DNA from 4 places in the Neorhizobium galegae bv. orientalis str. HAMBI 540 genome. Region 2 is predicted to be linked to each of the others. Evidence: riboswitches for the same ligand, from Rfam matches in the RefSeq annotation. Region 2 holds a riboswitch; each other region holds the start of a gene.

Region 1 (3,484 bases), 2.2 Mb from region 2:
GGCGAATATAATGCCGACATCCGCGAACTGCGGGTCGACATGCGCCGCGCCGGCTGCGGCAACGGCAGCGTCGTGGTTCTCGGTGGCCCCAATGCCGAGGTCTGCGGCCAGATGCGGGATGCGCTGGACAGGATGGAGCAGAGCCGCGACACGCTGACGGCGGAGCGCAACGGTTCGCGGCAGATGATCCTGCCCTCGGAAGAGCGCAATGCCATTCTCGCCGCCATTCGCGAACAGCGCTGCATCCCTTCTTTCGAGCCGCTGCCGCCTGTAGTCGACGACAAGCGAAAGGTGCCGGGCATCGAACTCCCCAGGCAAGAGGAGCCTTATTCCGGAATTACCAACCTGCGCACCCACCCACCGCAAAAGCCGCAGGCAACCGCGGTCCAGCCGCCGGTGCTCACGCCGCCGCCGGAGCGGCCATACGACCCAAGCAAAAAGGTGCGCACCGTCGGGCCGACCTTCCTGCCCGAAGCGGGTATCGATCTCACCAATCCGAAATCGGCAGGACCGCAGCCGCAGCAATAATCAGCGGCCGTTCCACCGGTCCTGAAAGATCAGCGCGTCCAGGCCTAAACGCTGGCGCCAGCCCTTGAGCGCCAGTTCGGGTTCGCCATAGAGCCGATCGACATAACCGAGGCAGAGCCAGGCGACGATCTCGACGCGATCGGGAATGCCGAGCAGCCCGCGCACGTCCTCGTCGCGGAAAATGCTGACCCAGCCGACACCGACGCCCTCGGCCCTTGCCGCCAGCCACAGGTTCTGCACGGCGCAGACGGTCGAATAGGCATCCATGCGCGGATTGTGGGTCCGGCCGAGCACGACCGGACCGGCGCGGTCCGGATCGCAGGTAACACAGATCGACAGCGGCGCCTTGACAATGCCTTCCAGCTTGAGACTGCGGTAGAGGTCGCGGCTTTCGTCCGGAAACATCTCAACGGCCTCGTCATTGGCGCGCGAAAAGGCGGCCCGCGCGGCCTCGCGTACCGCCGGATCGCGGATGAGGATGAAATTCCAGGGCTGCATGAAGCCGACCGAGGGTGCCGAATGCGCGGCGCCAAGCAGCCGCTTTACCAGATCGTCCGGCAGCGGATCGGGCAGGAACTGGTCGCGCACGTCACGGCGCGTCTCGATTGCCCGGTAGACGGCCGCGCGTTCGGCCTTCGAAAACTCACCGGCAGGCAGCAAGGCATGCGCGAAAGGATCAGGCTGCATCGTTTGTCCCCAACAATGCCGTCGCTCCCTTGCCCTTCAGAAGCAAAGAGAGGTCCGAAACCTTTCCGCCGTCCGCGCGGGGTCGGTCTATCGTGTCAGGCCGGTCTTCTGACTTGGCTTCATCCGCCTGCACCGCCGCCTTCCCGGTTTCCCAGTGGCTTTCATATCCTGCGGCCGAGCGTCCACCTCACAGCGTTGGGCACGTTCCGGTTCCACCCCGGATTCCCGATTCTCCGGCTTGTCACCGGCACCTGACAGGATCGCTTATGCCCTTACGTTATCCTCGGCGCAAGGCGCTCATGCGACGGGGAAATAGCGCACATAGGCAAATTCATCGCCGTTGGGCGACCAGTTCGGCGAATTCATCGTGCCCTGCCCGCCGAAGAGCTCGAACAGCGTTTCGACATTGCCGCCGTCCATATCCATCAACCTGACGCGGACGTCGAGATCGCGCGGGTGGTCGAAGACATCGGCGCCGTAGGAGACGAAGACGACCTTGTCACCCTTCGGTGATGGATGAGGAAACCAGTCGCCGTAACCGCTGTCGGTGATCCGCTCGGCCGCGCCGCCGGCGGCAGGGACGCGCCAGATCTGCGTCAGCCCGGTGCGGCTGGAATTGAAGTAGATCCATTTCCCGTCCGGCGAAAAATCCGGCCCGTCATTGCGGCCCTCGCCGAATGTCAGCCGCGTCTCTGCGCCGCCTTCGATGCCGATCGTATAGATATCGAACTCGTCGCCGCGGATGCCGCAATAGGCGAAGCTTTTCCCGTCCGGCGACCAGCCATGCCAGTAGGACGGCAGATTCCGGGTGACCAGCCGCGGCACGCCGCCACCGGCGGGAAGGACATAGATCGCCGACTTGTCGAACTCTACCTTGTCGGAAATGGCGATCAGCGAACCGTCCGGCGAGATGCCGTGGTCGTTGTTGCATTGGCGGGCAAAGCCGGTATCGACCAGTCTGGGCCCGTCGTCACCCTCCGGTGACAGACGATAGATCAGGCCCTCGCTGTTGAGCATCAGGTAACGCCCGTCGGGCGACCAGTTGGGCGCCTCGAACAGGGCTTCCGTCTGCCAGACCACCCGCGCCTGCAGGGTGCGGATGTTGAAGATCTCGACGGAGCTACGAGCCATCAGCCTCTTCTTCAACAAGCTCAAAAATATCCTTTAATGCTACCCTCATAAGCTGATCCAGAAACAGTTGGCGTCCAGACGCTACTTTTTCTTCATCAATGGACTGATCAACTAAGTCCTCATTGAGAGGTACTTCAAAATTCAGAATCCACCAGCGATCAATCTTCTTTGCGAGAAGATGCGCCTGAAATAAAAGTTGCAAATCGAGGGCGGCTTTTTTGTCGTCTAGTAAAATCGCATAAAGTTCGTGCGCCACCTCGCCTCTGTACTTTATAAATCTGTCAATAAGCTGATTGTCATCAGGCGAAATGGCGCCCATTTCCAAATGGAAATCGCGGCAAGCGCGGAATACACCCTTCCCATTTAGCAAGGAGGCATACTCTTTTCCAGGAATGCCGACTAATTCACCATCTATAGACCGCCACTCGTTAGTGAAAAAATCCCTCACCCTGTCTGTGATTAGCTCTTTTAGATTCTCGTAAACCACCAGGAAAAGTGCGGCAATACGGAGATTTAGAGAAATCTCAGCGTGATCTTCCTTTAGGAGACGTTTCAATTTCTCGTAGGGAAGATCATCAATCTCCATGACCTACCGATCCCGGAAACGGTTGGTGATCGGGTAGCGCCGGTCGCGGCCGAAGTTCTTCTTGGTGATCTTGACGCCCGGCGCGGATTGGCGCCGCTTGTATTCGGCCAGATAGAGCAGGTGCTCGATCCGGTGAACGGTGGCGATGTCGTGGCCGCGGGCGATGATCTCTTCCGTGCCCATCTCCAGCTCGACCAGGCACTCGAGAATATCATCGAGCACCGGATAGGGCGGCAGCGAATCCTGGTCGGTCTGGTTGGGTCGCAGTTCTGCGGACGGCGCCTTGGAGATGATGTTCTTCGGGATCACCTCGCCGCTCGGGCCAAGAGCCGTCGGCGGCAGGTGTTCGTTGCGCCAGGCGGCCAGCGCATAGACCTGCATCTTGTAGAGATCCTTGATCGGATTGAAGCCGCCGTTCATGTCGCCGTAAAGGGTCGCGTAGCCGACCGACATTTCCGATTTGTTGCCGGTCGTTACCACCATCGAACCGAACTTGTTGGAGATCGCCATCAGGATCGTACCGCGCGCACGGCTCTGGAGGTTCTCCTCGGT
Region 2 (3,484 bases):
GCGGTTGTTACCGAGCATGCGCAGCGCCAAGCCGAAAGCCGCGGTGGATTTACCCTTGCCCGAGCCGGTATGGACGATGAGAAGACCCTTTTCCTGGGTCTTCTCTGCCACTTCCGCATCCTGAACCGCCTTGCGGTTCGCCATCTTGGCGCGGTGACGCTCGACGGACGCCTCGTCGATCTCCTTCACCGGGAGACGAGCTTCGCCGAAGATCCGGCAGAAGCCTCCTCGCCAGCGCGGAACTTTTCGCGGACGACACCGGCCAGCGCACCGAGCACCGCCCAGAACACCAGGTTGGTGGCATAGACGGCGTTGACGAAGCGGGCATAGAGATCCATCGGGACGGCCGTTTCATGGCTGGGCGGCAGCGGCGCGCCGACCAGATGCGGGGCCATCAGCAGCACGATCGCAAGCGCTGCAAATACGGCCGAGCGTGTGTAGACGAGCAGGCCGAGGCCAATCGCGGTGCAGACAGCCGTCGAGACCCACCAGATCTGGCGCGGGCCGAGTTCCGCAGCCGGCATGCCGGGCAATTCCGGCGGCAGGCCAAGGCCGGGCGCAAGGATGACGGCGAGGAAGCCGGCAATGCCGAACATCAGACCGCCACGCCAGCCCTTGAAGCCGCCGAACGCTTCCGAGGCAGCAATGAGGACAAGGGCAAAACCGATAGCCGACAGCATGTCCGCCGCAAGCGTGTAGATGAAACGCTCGAAGCCATCGGCGGGAGCCCAGGCTTCCTCGCCATGGTGATGCTCGGCAGCGGATGCCGTGGCACCTGCTGCCGGCGCCGCGTCATGGCTGTGCCCCGCTTCGGGCGCGGCATTTTCGAACACTTCCGCCTGCAGGATCAGCGGCACGGTGGAGAAGCTCTGCATCACGGTCAGCAGCAATCCGGACAAAAGCCCGGCGATCACCGCCGTGAAGACGATGTTGCGAAACAACGACATTTGGGAGAACTCCTCAGTGGCAGGGGAAGGCGAGCGAGTGGCGCGTGTCATGCGCGGCATTGTGGACGACTTCCAGATGCGAGAAGCCGACAAAGCCAACGATGAACAGGCCGAGCAAGGCCGTCATGCTGAGGGGAATGATCTTCGAAGCGGAAATGGTGACTGCAGCTGCAGCAGAATTCAGTACCATGGTCTCGTCCTTTCGCCCTCCACCCGAGGGCCGTTCACGTTCTTTGCCGCCTCTGGCAGGTCTCCTGGCTCGCGGATCGGACGCCTTCTCCCGCCTTCCCAGGAGTCCGTTGGCCGGATTTCCCAGTGGCTTGACGGCCGGACGGCCGTTTTGGTCGAAGACTTTCCGCTTACAGTTGCGGGGGCAGCCGCGGGTTGGACGGCGGAATTCCGTCGCACCGCATTCCCTCTAAAACCCTTTCGGGCACCATAGGCTCGGTCACTATAGACGAATTCGGCGTCACGGCAATCGCCTTTGCGACGCATTGACATGGGCCTGCGACCGGGCTTAGTTGAGAGGAGATGGTCCCTTTCCGGCAACGGGGAGGGCTAAGAGAGAATGCGGTGCGATCCCTTATTCAGGATCAATGCCGCGGCTGCCCCCGCAACTGTAGGCGGCGAGCCATTGCCTAAAACGGCCATTTGGCCGTCAAGCCACTGGGAAATCCGGCCAACGGTATCCTGGGAAGGCAGGCAAATGGCGACGACCCGCGAGCCAGGAGACCTGCCGTCCGATTAATTTTGCTTCACCGGGCGGGGTGCTCCGGAGGAAGTTTCTCGATCACCGCAGAGGGATTTCGACCTTCTGCTCCGCGCCCCGATTTTTCGACCCCGGCGGGAACGCGGCTGACCGATGAGTGACCACCGACCAGATGATCCGGCAACCGCCGGCCTGGCAGATGTGACGATTTTCGTCTGCACCAATTGCCGTGACGCGTCCGACGGCGAAATCCGGCCGGGCATCGCACTGATCGCGGCGCTGCGCGAGGCAGCAAGCGGCAAGCCGCTTGCGATCAAGCCGGTCACCTGCCTTGCCAATTGCGAAAAAAGCCCGAGTGCCGCCTTCAATCACAAGAGCGGCTGGTCCTATGTCTTCGGCCATCTCTCGCTCGACAATGTCGAGGACATCGTCACCGGCGCGATGATGCTGGCCGAGGACGAGCGCGGCTTCCTTCCCCTTCGCGGCCGTCCGACCTGCCTGCGCGGCAAGGGCATGACGGCCCGTATTCCACCCTTTCATCACCACGAGGACATGCCATCATGAGCGTTTCGTTCGACCGCGTTCCCTGCACCGTCGTTACCGGGTTTCTGGGAGCCGGCAAGACCACGCTGATCCGCAACCTGATCGAAAACCTGAAAGGCAAGCGGCTGGCGATCATCGTCAACGAATTCGGCGATGTCGGCATCGACGGCGACGTGCTGAAGGGCTGCGGCATCGAAAGCTGCCCGGAAGACAACATCATCGAGCTTGCCAACGGCTGCATCTGCTGCACGGTCGCCGACGATTTCGTGCCGGCGATCGACCGTATCCTGGCCATCGAACCTCGCGTCGATCACATCCTCATCGAGACCTCCGGGCTCGCGCTGCCGAAGCCCCTCGTCCAGGCCTTCCAGTGGCCTGACGTGAAAGCCCGAGTAACGGTCGATGCGGTGATTGCCGTGGTCGACGGACTGGCGCTCGCCGAAGGTCGTGTTGCCGACGATCACAAGGCGCTGGAAGCGCAGCGTGACGCGGACGGCTCCATCGATCACGACGATCCGGTCGAGGAAGTGTTCGAGGACCAGGTGGCCTGCGCCGACATGATCGTGCTCACCAAGAGCGACCTCCTGGATGCCGCCGGCCTCGCGACCGCCAGGGATCGCGTGTCCGCACATCTGCCGCGCGCCGTCAAAATCGTGTCGGCCGCCAATGGCGCGATCGACCCGGCGGTGCTGATCGGGCTCGGCCTTGCCGTCGAGGACGATATCGAAAACCGCAAGACCCATCACGACGACGAACTCGACCACGATCACGACGATTTCGACAGCTTCGTCGTCGATCTGGTCGCCGTCACCGATGCCGAACAGCTCGCCGCCCGCATCTCCGCCACGGCGGAGGCGGAAAACGTGCTGCGCATAAAAGGCTTCGTGGAAGTCGCGAACAAGCCGATGCGCCTGCAGGTTCAGGCGGTAGGATCGCGCGTGAACCATTATTTCGACCGCGCCTGGGCACCCGGCGAAGCGCGGACAAGCCGCCTTGTCGTGATCGGCGAAAAAGGCATCGACCGCGCCGCGATCGAAAGGATGCTGGCCGCATAAGAAGGCCCGAGGGAAGGATGCACATACTCGCCACCACATCGTCGTCGCTTGACGACCTGATCGAACCGGTCGACCTCAACCAGTCGCCGGCCGATGTGGTGGTGCTGTCCTTTTCCGGTAGCGACCTGAACGGCCTTTCCGCCGTCTGGAATTCGGCTGGGCACGGCGGTTTGGATACCCCCCTCTGGCCTGCCGGCCATCTCCCCCTCAAGGGGGGAGATCAGCAAGAC
Region 3 (3,484 bases), on a different replicon from region 2:
ACCGGGAACGACTTGATCGCCAGATCAGGGTTTGTCTGGAGCCGGCTCACGACTTCCGACGGCAAGCCGAAAGCCAAATCGAGCTCGCCTGCTTCCAGCGCCAGCGTCAGGGTCTGGGCATCGCCGAACTTGCGGAAATTGACCGGCGAACGCTTGTCGGCGCCGGCAAAATGCGCGTTAGGCTCGAGCGTGATCGAGGCATCCGCCTTGAAGCCCGAGATTCGATAAGGACCGCTGAAGACGGCGTTGCCGGCCGCGGTGGGTTTGTACGCGATCAGCGGCCATTCCGCGAAGAGCGCCTGGATGAACGGTACCGGCTTTTCGGTTGTCACCTTCAGCGTCAGGTCGTCGGCCGCCTCGAAGGTCAGCTTGCCACCGGTGGCGAGCGCCGCCTTGTTGTTGGCGAATGTGTTGTCGAAACCTGCTGCCAGCGCCTTGGCGGTCATCGGCGTGCCGTCGGAAAACAAGCGGCCGGGTTTCAGGGTCACGGTCCAGGTCAGGTCGCCGATGCGCTGCGCCTTTTCGGCCAGTTCCGGCACGAGCTTGCCGTCCCGATCGACGGTGAAGAGGTTCTCGCCGACCCCGTGGCTAACCAGCGCCCAGCCGTTCGAGCCCTTGGCCGGATCCGTGCCACTGGTGATGTAGGTGGCGCCGACGCGAACCGGCTCGGCTGCAAAGACAGTGCCTGCGGTGACAAAGATGGTGGCACTGAGCCAGGCGGCGGCCAGGCGCGATAGAGTGTGCGACGTCAATTCTCTTTCCTCTTGTTCTATTCGGATGGGGTGCGAAGCCGCTGCTTGCGGCCCGTTGGGTGATAGGCGAAGTCCTCGACGATCCCGCCGCCGAGCAGGTGCTCGCCGATGATCCGGTCGATCGCGTCTTCGTTGACGCCGCCGTAATAGGTTCCTTCCGGAAACACTTGCAGCACGGGCGCCAGATTGCAGGGACCGAGACAGGTGGATTTTGCGGTCATCGTGCCGTCGCCGGCAGTCCGCAGTTTCTGCCGCTCCTGCTGGTTGCGCAGATGTCCCCAGATCACATCGGCTCCGGCCGCATTGCAGGGTCCGCCCTGGCAGACGAGCACGCGGCGTTTCTGGGTCGGCACGAGCGATCCCTCGGCAACTGGCGGTTTGTCGGTCTGCGGCACGTCCAGTGCTTCGGCGGTTTCGAGCAGTTCGCCGATCAACCGCGCCATCAGTGTGCTCGAGGCGATATCCCGGGCGATCGAAAGGACCGGCCAGCGCCGGCTATCGGCGGCCTTCCAGCGCTTCAGCGATTTCGTCAGCCAGATAAGGAAGCTCGGCTCCATGGGCAGGACGAGCGGCACGATAACGACGATTTCGACATCCTCGTCGAGCAGATCGGACAGCGCTTCGCGCAGAGAGGGGGTACCCTGTTCGGTAAAGGCGAACCGAACCGGTCCGGCTCCGGTCACGCCGGCTGCAAGTTTCGCGAGCCGTTGCATTTCCAGATGCGGCGATGCCGCAAAGGCGGATTTCGCAATCAGCAGGACGGCGCGCCCGGATACGTTTTGGGAAGATAATCCCTGTGTTTTCACTGCCTTCGTCTCACTCAAAGGAGGAGGCAGCAAAAATGAAGGTTGCGGCAGGCACGGATAGCCCAACGGAACCGTCATTCCTGTGGCACACCCCGACCACGGAATTTCTATCGTCAGGCAGGTCTCCTGGCTCGCGGGTCAAAGCCTTGATCGCCCGTCTTCCCGGCATTGGCGCCAGTGACATGTTGGGCGAACGGCTCACCGCTCACAGTTGCGGGACAGCTCCGGTTTTGACCGGATTCCCTCTTAGCTTCCGTCCGGGGACGGAAGAACCTTGACGCCGCGAACTTACACGGCCTCCTCTGTCTGTCAACGCTGCACCTCAACCCGTCATCCCGCAGGTGATCAGGAGCCGGGGAGGGCATGTTGCATCGTTGTCCCCCGATGAAACGATCTGGTCCGGAACTGCCGTAGCAATTCCGGACCAGAGGATATTGCCTCAATGCGAGGCACCGGAGCCGCCCACGGCAACGATCGTAAAGGGTTTTCCCTCGACGGCGATCGTGCGGACTTCCTTCAGGCTCTCCGCATCAACGATGCGAACCAGCGAATGCCGCGGATCGGTGATGACGACATGACCATCCGCCACGGCAAGACGCGGCCGCGGATCACGCCAATGACCGTCCTTGCTGTAGGGCTCCGTGATCTTTCCCTTGCGAACGATCTCGCCCTTGATCACATCCAGCACATGAAGATCACCGTCCTCGGTCAGGATGTAGGCGTTGCGCGGCGCAGCCGGATCCAGCAAAAAGTCAACGCGGCGGGTGGGAAGGTCGATCAGCCGGAAGTGCTTCTCGCTGTCCGGATCGATCAGGACGATTTTGTATTCGCCGTAGTTGCCGAGGAAGAACTGCATTGCCGTGCCGCCAAGCAAGGTACCAGTCGAACCTTTCGGCAGGTCAGATGGGTAAGCGAGCATTTCCAGTTTCGGTCCATCAAGTCCGCCGGGACGAGCGACAAGAACGCCTTCCTTGCAACCGAAAGCAACCAGCTGGGACGAAGTGGCCTCGCCGTGAAGATCGGTGCATTTCGCGACGTCGCCGAGCTGCCTGCCCGTCTCGTCAACGACGCGAAGCCCGACCCGCGGCGGCAATTCGTCGGGCTTGGTTTCGACTGCGGTGTTTGGAACCGACACGAGTACGAAACGACCCATCGTCACCGCGACACCATGGTGCGGCTTGGTGGTGTCGACTGTCTTCACGTCAGCCTTGCCCTCAAGAAGAGCTACTTCATCGATGATATCCGCTTTGCCGCCTCGATCGTAAAAGAGGATCGCATGGTCGTCATGCGGAACGACGTGGAAAGGATGCTTGCCCTCGAAAGTCACGGGCAACAGCCCGACGTCGGAAACGTCCAGATCCCGATGCTCGCCGTGATCGGAGAAATCGATGCCCGTCTTGAGGACGTGCACGATGTCCTGATCCGACTGCGTGGCAAATACGGTCCGGCCGGACGCACTGGCGGTCAGGGCCGCGGGACCCTTGACGTCATAGCGGCCGAGTTCCTTGCCGTTCTCGAAGTCGATGGCGCGGACGACTGGATTCGTATGATCGCCGACAAACAGGCGCCACGACTCTTTCGTCTCGTGATCGTCATCGGCAAACGCTCCGGAAGCAGCAAAGATGAGGCCTGACGCGACAGCTGCCAGCAGATGGTTTCGAGCAAGAGACAGTTTCATGGGGTTCCTTCCGTGGTGTTTGAACTTACGTCGCACGGGGCGGGCTTATTCGGCGGCCTGGCGAATTGCGCGGCATCTGAGAAAGCCGTCGCTGATGATATCCTTGGGAATATCTCGACCGATAAAGACGAAGCGGGTCATGGTCCTCGCTTGGCGATCCGAACTCGCCTAACTCGTTGACGATGACCGCGAACTTCTTTCCGTGCGGCTCCGTCAGGATGCGGTTGAGAAGCGTGGTTTTGCCAGCA
Region 4 (3,484 bases), 1.1 Mb from region 2:
GCACGTTCTTGATCGCTTCCATCGGATCGTTGGTGCGGAACAGAAGGCCGTTCTTGCGGATCGACCGGTTGATCTGCAGCGGCTGGCCGGCCTCTCGTTCGACCGCGACGGCGAAATACATGCGCGAATAAGCCGTGCTGATACGCTCGAAGAACGTTTCCTCCCCGCCCATCTCCGAGACGAAGTTGGCAATGTAGAAGGACCAGCTGACCGGCACGCCGTGGGCAAGCTGCGTTCTTGCCGCCGTGACATGGCAATAGCCGAGATGCGGCCGCTCATCGAGCGTGTGGTGAAAGATGATCTTCGGAAACTTGATCGAGCGATGAAAGGAGTTGATCCGGTTGTGGCTTGTCTCGCCGGCCGCCTCGAGCCTTTTGCCCGTGCGCTCGGCGACCTCGTCATGGGTGAGATAACGGCGCTCTTCCGGCAGCCAGATCGGATTGTAGCGGGCGATGCGCCCCGTCCGGAGGAATTCGGAATGGGCAGCGGTCTTCACCACCACCGGCGCCGGAGGCTTTGGTGGAGGAGCTTTATAGTAACGGATTTTTCCCTTGGCCTGCACGGTGGCATCGCTCCCATTCGAGCCGGGATTTTATGGCTTATCCCTTAATGACAGGTTTCGCTTTCGCGGGGCTGGAGTGTTGCATTCTGGGCCGTTTCGCCGCTGTCGCCAACGCGGTTGCCGATGTCGCAATGTCGCCTATGCGACACGCCGGCTCAATGATTATATCCGTCTCGATCTTGAGGTGCCGCCTGTCTAGGGAAGGCGGAGAATTGGGAAGCCGGCAGGGGTCTTCAAAACCTTGATCCGGCGCTGCCCCCGCAACGGTGGTGGAGCAAGAAAGCTTGGTACAGGCCACTGGGAAAGAGCCGAAAAGGCCGCCCGGGAAGGCGCCGAGCCCGTCCCGCAACGGACAGCTCCTGAGCCCGGAAACCAGCCTCGGGACAAAAGATGACGACCGGACGCGGCGGGCGTTCGGGACAGGGTTTGGGGCGGGCCTGGGGCCGGCCGGCATTTCCATGTCCTTCCGCTGTCCACATTGACGAGGAAGGTAAGTATATGGAAATTCGCAATCAGGCCCTGCGGCAGCTCAAGAACCGCCGCGAGGGATTCAGCCTCGAACAGCCCTTCTATACCGATCCCGCCTATTTCAAGCTCGATCTGGAAATGATCTGGTACCGCGACTGGCTGTTCGTCGGGCATGATTGCGAGCTGCCCAAGGCCGGAGCCTATTTCACCCTGCAGATCGGCGATTATCCGGTAGTCGTCGTGCGTGGCCGCGACAACCAGATCCGGGCGCTGCACAATACCTGCCGCCATCGCGGCAGCCGCGTCTGCACCAAGGAGCATGGCTCGGCGGTGCGGCTCGTCTGTCCCTACCATCAATGGACTTACGAGCTGGACGGCTCGCTTCTGGTCGGCCGCCAGATGGGCCAGGATTTCGACAAGACCCAGTTCAGCATGAAGAAGGTCCATTGCGAGAGCGTCGCGGGCTTTATCTTCATCTGCCTTGCCAACGAGGCGCCGGATTTCGCGCCGGTTCGCGCTGCGATCGAGCCCTATATGGCCCCGCACCGCTTGTCGGAAGCCAAGGTCGCGCATCAGTCGACGATCATTGAGAAGGGCAACTGGAAGCTCGTCTGGGAAAACAACCGCGAATGTTACCATTGCGCCGCCAACCACCCGGAACTCTGCCGCACCTATCCGGAATCGCCGACCGCGACCGGTGTCCAGGGCGCCAAGGACGATCCGGTCATCGCCGCCCATTGGCAGCGCTGTGAGGAGGCCGGGTTGCCGAGCGAATTCCGGATGGACGAAACCGGCCAGTTCCGCGTTGCGCGCATGCCGCTGATCGAAGATGCCGAGAGCTATACGATGAGCGGCCGCAACGCCGTACAGCGCAAACTCTCCGACGACGTGACCATCAACTCGATCGGCACCATGCTGCTCTTCCACTATCCGAGCAGCTGGAACCACATTCTCGGCGACCACGCGATCTCGTTCCGCGTCACCCCGCTCGGGCCGGAGGAAACGGCAGTTACCACCAAATGGCTGGTCCATAAGGACGCGGTCGAGGGCGTCGATTACAATCTCGAAGACCTGACCCATGTCTGGAACATGACCAACGACCAGGACCGCCAGATCGTCGAGGAAAACGCCTTCGGCATCCGCTCGCCCGCCTACGAACCCGGTCCCTATTCGCCACTCCACGAAGGCGGTGTCATGCAGTTCGTCGAATGGTACTCGAACTTCATGGTCAACCGGCTGCAGGGCGAGCAGGCGCAACTTTCGATCGTTGCCTGATCGCCAATTCGTGATCGGCGCCAAGTGTCTTGCCAGGAACGGAATCCCGCATCTGGCGTTGTTTTCTCACTGAAAATCAGAATGAGGAAACATCCCGCATGAATGCCTTTCGTCTACGCCTGACCGCAGCGGCAGTCGCTGTTGTCACGACATTTGCTGGCCTTGTACCCGCGCAGGCTGTCCAAATGCCGGCTCCGCCATCCGGCATTTCGGCCGCCAGCGATGTCACCAATGTTCAGTATCGTCGCGATTTCCGGCGTGACCGCTACAGCTGGTATCGCGGCCATCGTGGTTACCGCGACCGCCGCCCCGGTTATCGTTATCACAACGGTTTCTGGTTCCCGCTGGCCGCCTTCGGTGCCGGCGCCATTATCGGCGGCGCTATCCAGGCGGATCGGGGTTATGGCAGCCGCCACGTCGCCTGGTGTGAAAGCCGTTATCGCAGCTATCGGGCCTGGGACGATACCTACGCACCGCGCGCCGGCGTGCGGGCACGCTGCATCTCGCCTTACAGGTAAGCGGGCATTGGCCCTCTCGACGCGGAGCCCGGCCGCGGCGTAAGCCGGTGGCCGGGCTTGTTTGTCGCGGCGCACGTTAATCACGCATTCAGGATGAACTTCCCAAGGGTTGCAGCGAAATTCTATTTCGCTGCATACTGAAATAATTGGCTGGCAAAAATTGAAACACCGACAAGGGATATGGGGGACTTAATATGACTCTTTTGAAGAAGATCGCGGTTGCGGGCATCTCTGCTGCCGTTCTCGCCGGCTCGCTGATGCCGGCTCAGGCGATGCCGCTGCCGACCGCTCCGGCCGCCGGGATCGAAACGAACGCCAATACCGACGTGACCCTCGTGCAGTACCGTCGCCATGGCGGCGGCTGGTATGGCGGGCATCGCGGTTATCGCGACTACCGTCCTGGTTATCGCCGCCATAACGGCTACTGGTTCCCGCTGGCGGCATTTGGTGCCGGTGCGCTGATCGGCGGTGCCATTGCCTCCCAGCCGCGTTACGTCGAGCCGGCGCCGGTCTATGGCGGCGGGGACGACATCAATCCGCGCCACTACGAATGGTGCGCCGAGCGTTACCGCTCCTACGACGCCTATTCGAACTCGTTCCAGCCGAACTACGGCCCGCGCCAGACCTGCTATTCGCCCTATTTCTAAGAGCGGTCGATAGG

The links. Region 2 has a riboswitch for cobalamin ahead of RG540_RS19575 (DUF1636 family protein). Riboswitches for the same ligand answer to the same signal wherever they lie in the genome.
Region 1: another riboswitch for cobalamin. It lies ahead of bluB (5,6-dimethylbenzimidazole synthase); the one in region 2 lies ahead of RG540_RS19575 (DUF1636 family protein).
Region 3: another riboswitch for cobalamin. It lies ahead of RG540_RS26640 ((2Fe-2S) ferredoxin domain-containing protein); the one in region 2 lies ahead of RG540_RS19575 (DUF1636 family protein).
Region 4: another riboswitch for cobalamin. It lies ahead of RG540_RS02460 (aromatic ring-hydroxylating oxygenase subunit alpha); the one in region 2 lies ahead of RG540_RS19575 (DUF1636 family protein).

Annotation. Positions count from the first base shown of each region.
Region 1 covers NZ_HG938353.1:1,636,230-1,639,713, reverse strand. The annotation lists gene RG540_RS08395 (hypothetical protein) at 1-528, shown strand, start outside; gene bluB (5,6-dimethylbenzimidazole synthase) at 529-1,215, opposite strand; cobalamin riboswitch at 1,297-1,485, opposite strand; gene RG540_RS08385 (TolB family protein) at 1,513-2,346, opposite strand; gene RG540_RS08380 (hypothetical protein) at 2,336-2,932, opposite strand; gene RG540_RS08375 (NAD+ synthase) at 2,936-3,484, opposite strand, start outside.
Region 2 covers NZ_HG938353.1:4,054,242-4,057,725, forward strand. The annotation lists gene cobO (cob(I)yrinic acid a,c-diamide adenosyltransferase) at 1-144, opposite strand, end outside; gene RG540_RS19565 (CbtA family protein) at 186-947, opposite strand; gene RG540_RS19570 (CbtB domain-containing protein) at 961-1,137, opposite strand; cobalamin riboswitch at 1,175-1,403, opposite strand; cobalamin riboswitch at 1,463-1,702, shown strand; gene RG540_RS19575 (DUF1636 family protein) at 1,810-2,220, shown strand; gene cobW (cobalamin biosynthesis protein CobW) at 2,217-3,254, shown strand; gene cobN (cobaltochelatase subunit CobN) at 3,272-3,484, shown strand, end outside.
Region 3 covers NZ_HG938354.1:871,867-875,350, reverse strand. The annotation lists gene RG540_RS26645 (ABC transporter substrate-binding protein) at 1-752, opposite strand, end outside; gene RG540_RS26640 ((2Fe-2S) ferredoxin domain-containing protein) at 770-1,558, opposite strand; cobalamin riboswitch at 1,658-1,851, opposite strand; gene aztD (zinc metallochaperone AztD) at 1,998-3,236, opposite strand; partial or broken gene RG540_RS31885 (GTP-binding protein) at 3,394-3,484, opposite strand, start outside.
Region 4 covers NZ_HG938353.1:517,507-520,990, forward strand. The annotation lists gene RG540_RS02455 (DUF6656 family protein) at 1-502, opposite strand, end outside; cobalamin riboswitch at 728-957, shown strand; gene RG540_RS02460 (aromatic ring-hydroxylating oxygenase subunit alpha) at 1,061-2,305, shown strand; gene RG540_RS02465 (BA14K family protein) at 2,404-2,823, shown strand; gene RG540_RS02470 (BA14K family protein) at 3,018-3,470, shown strand.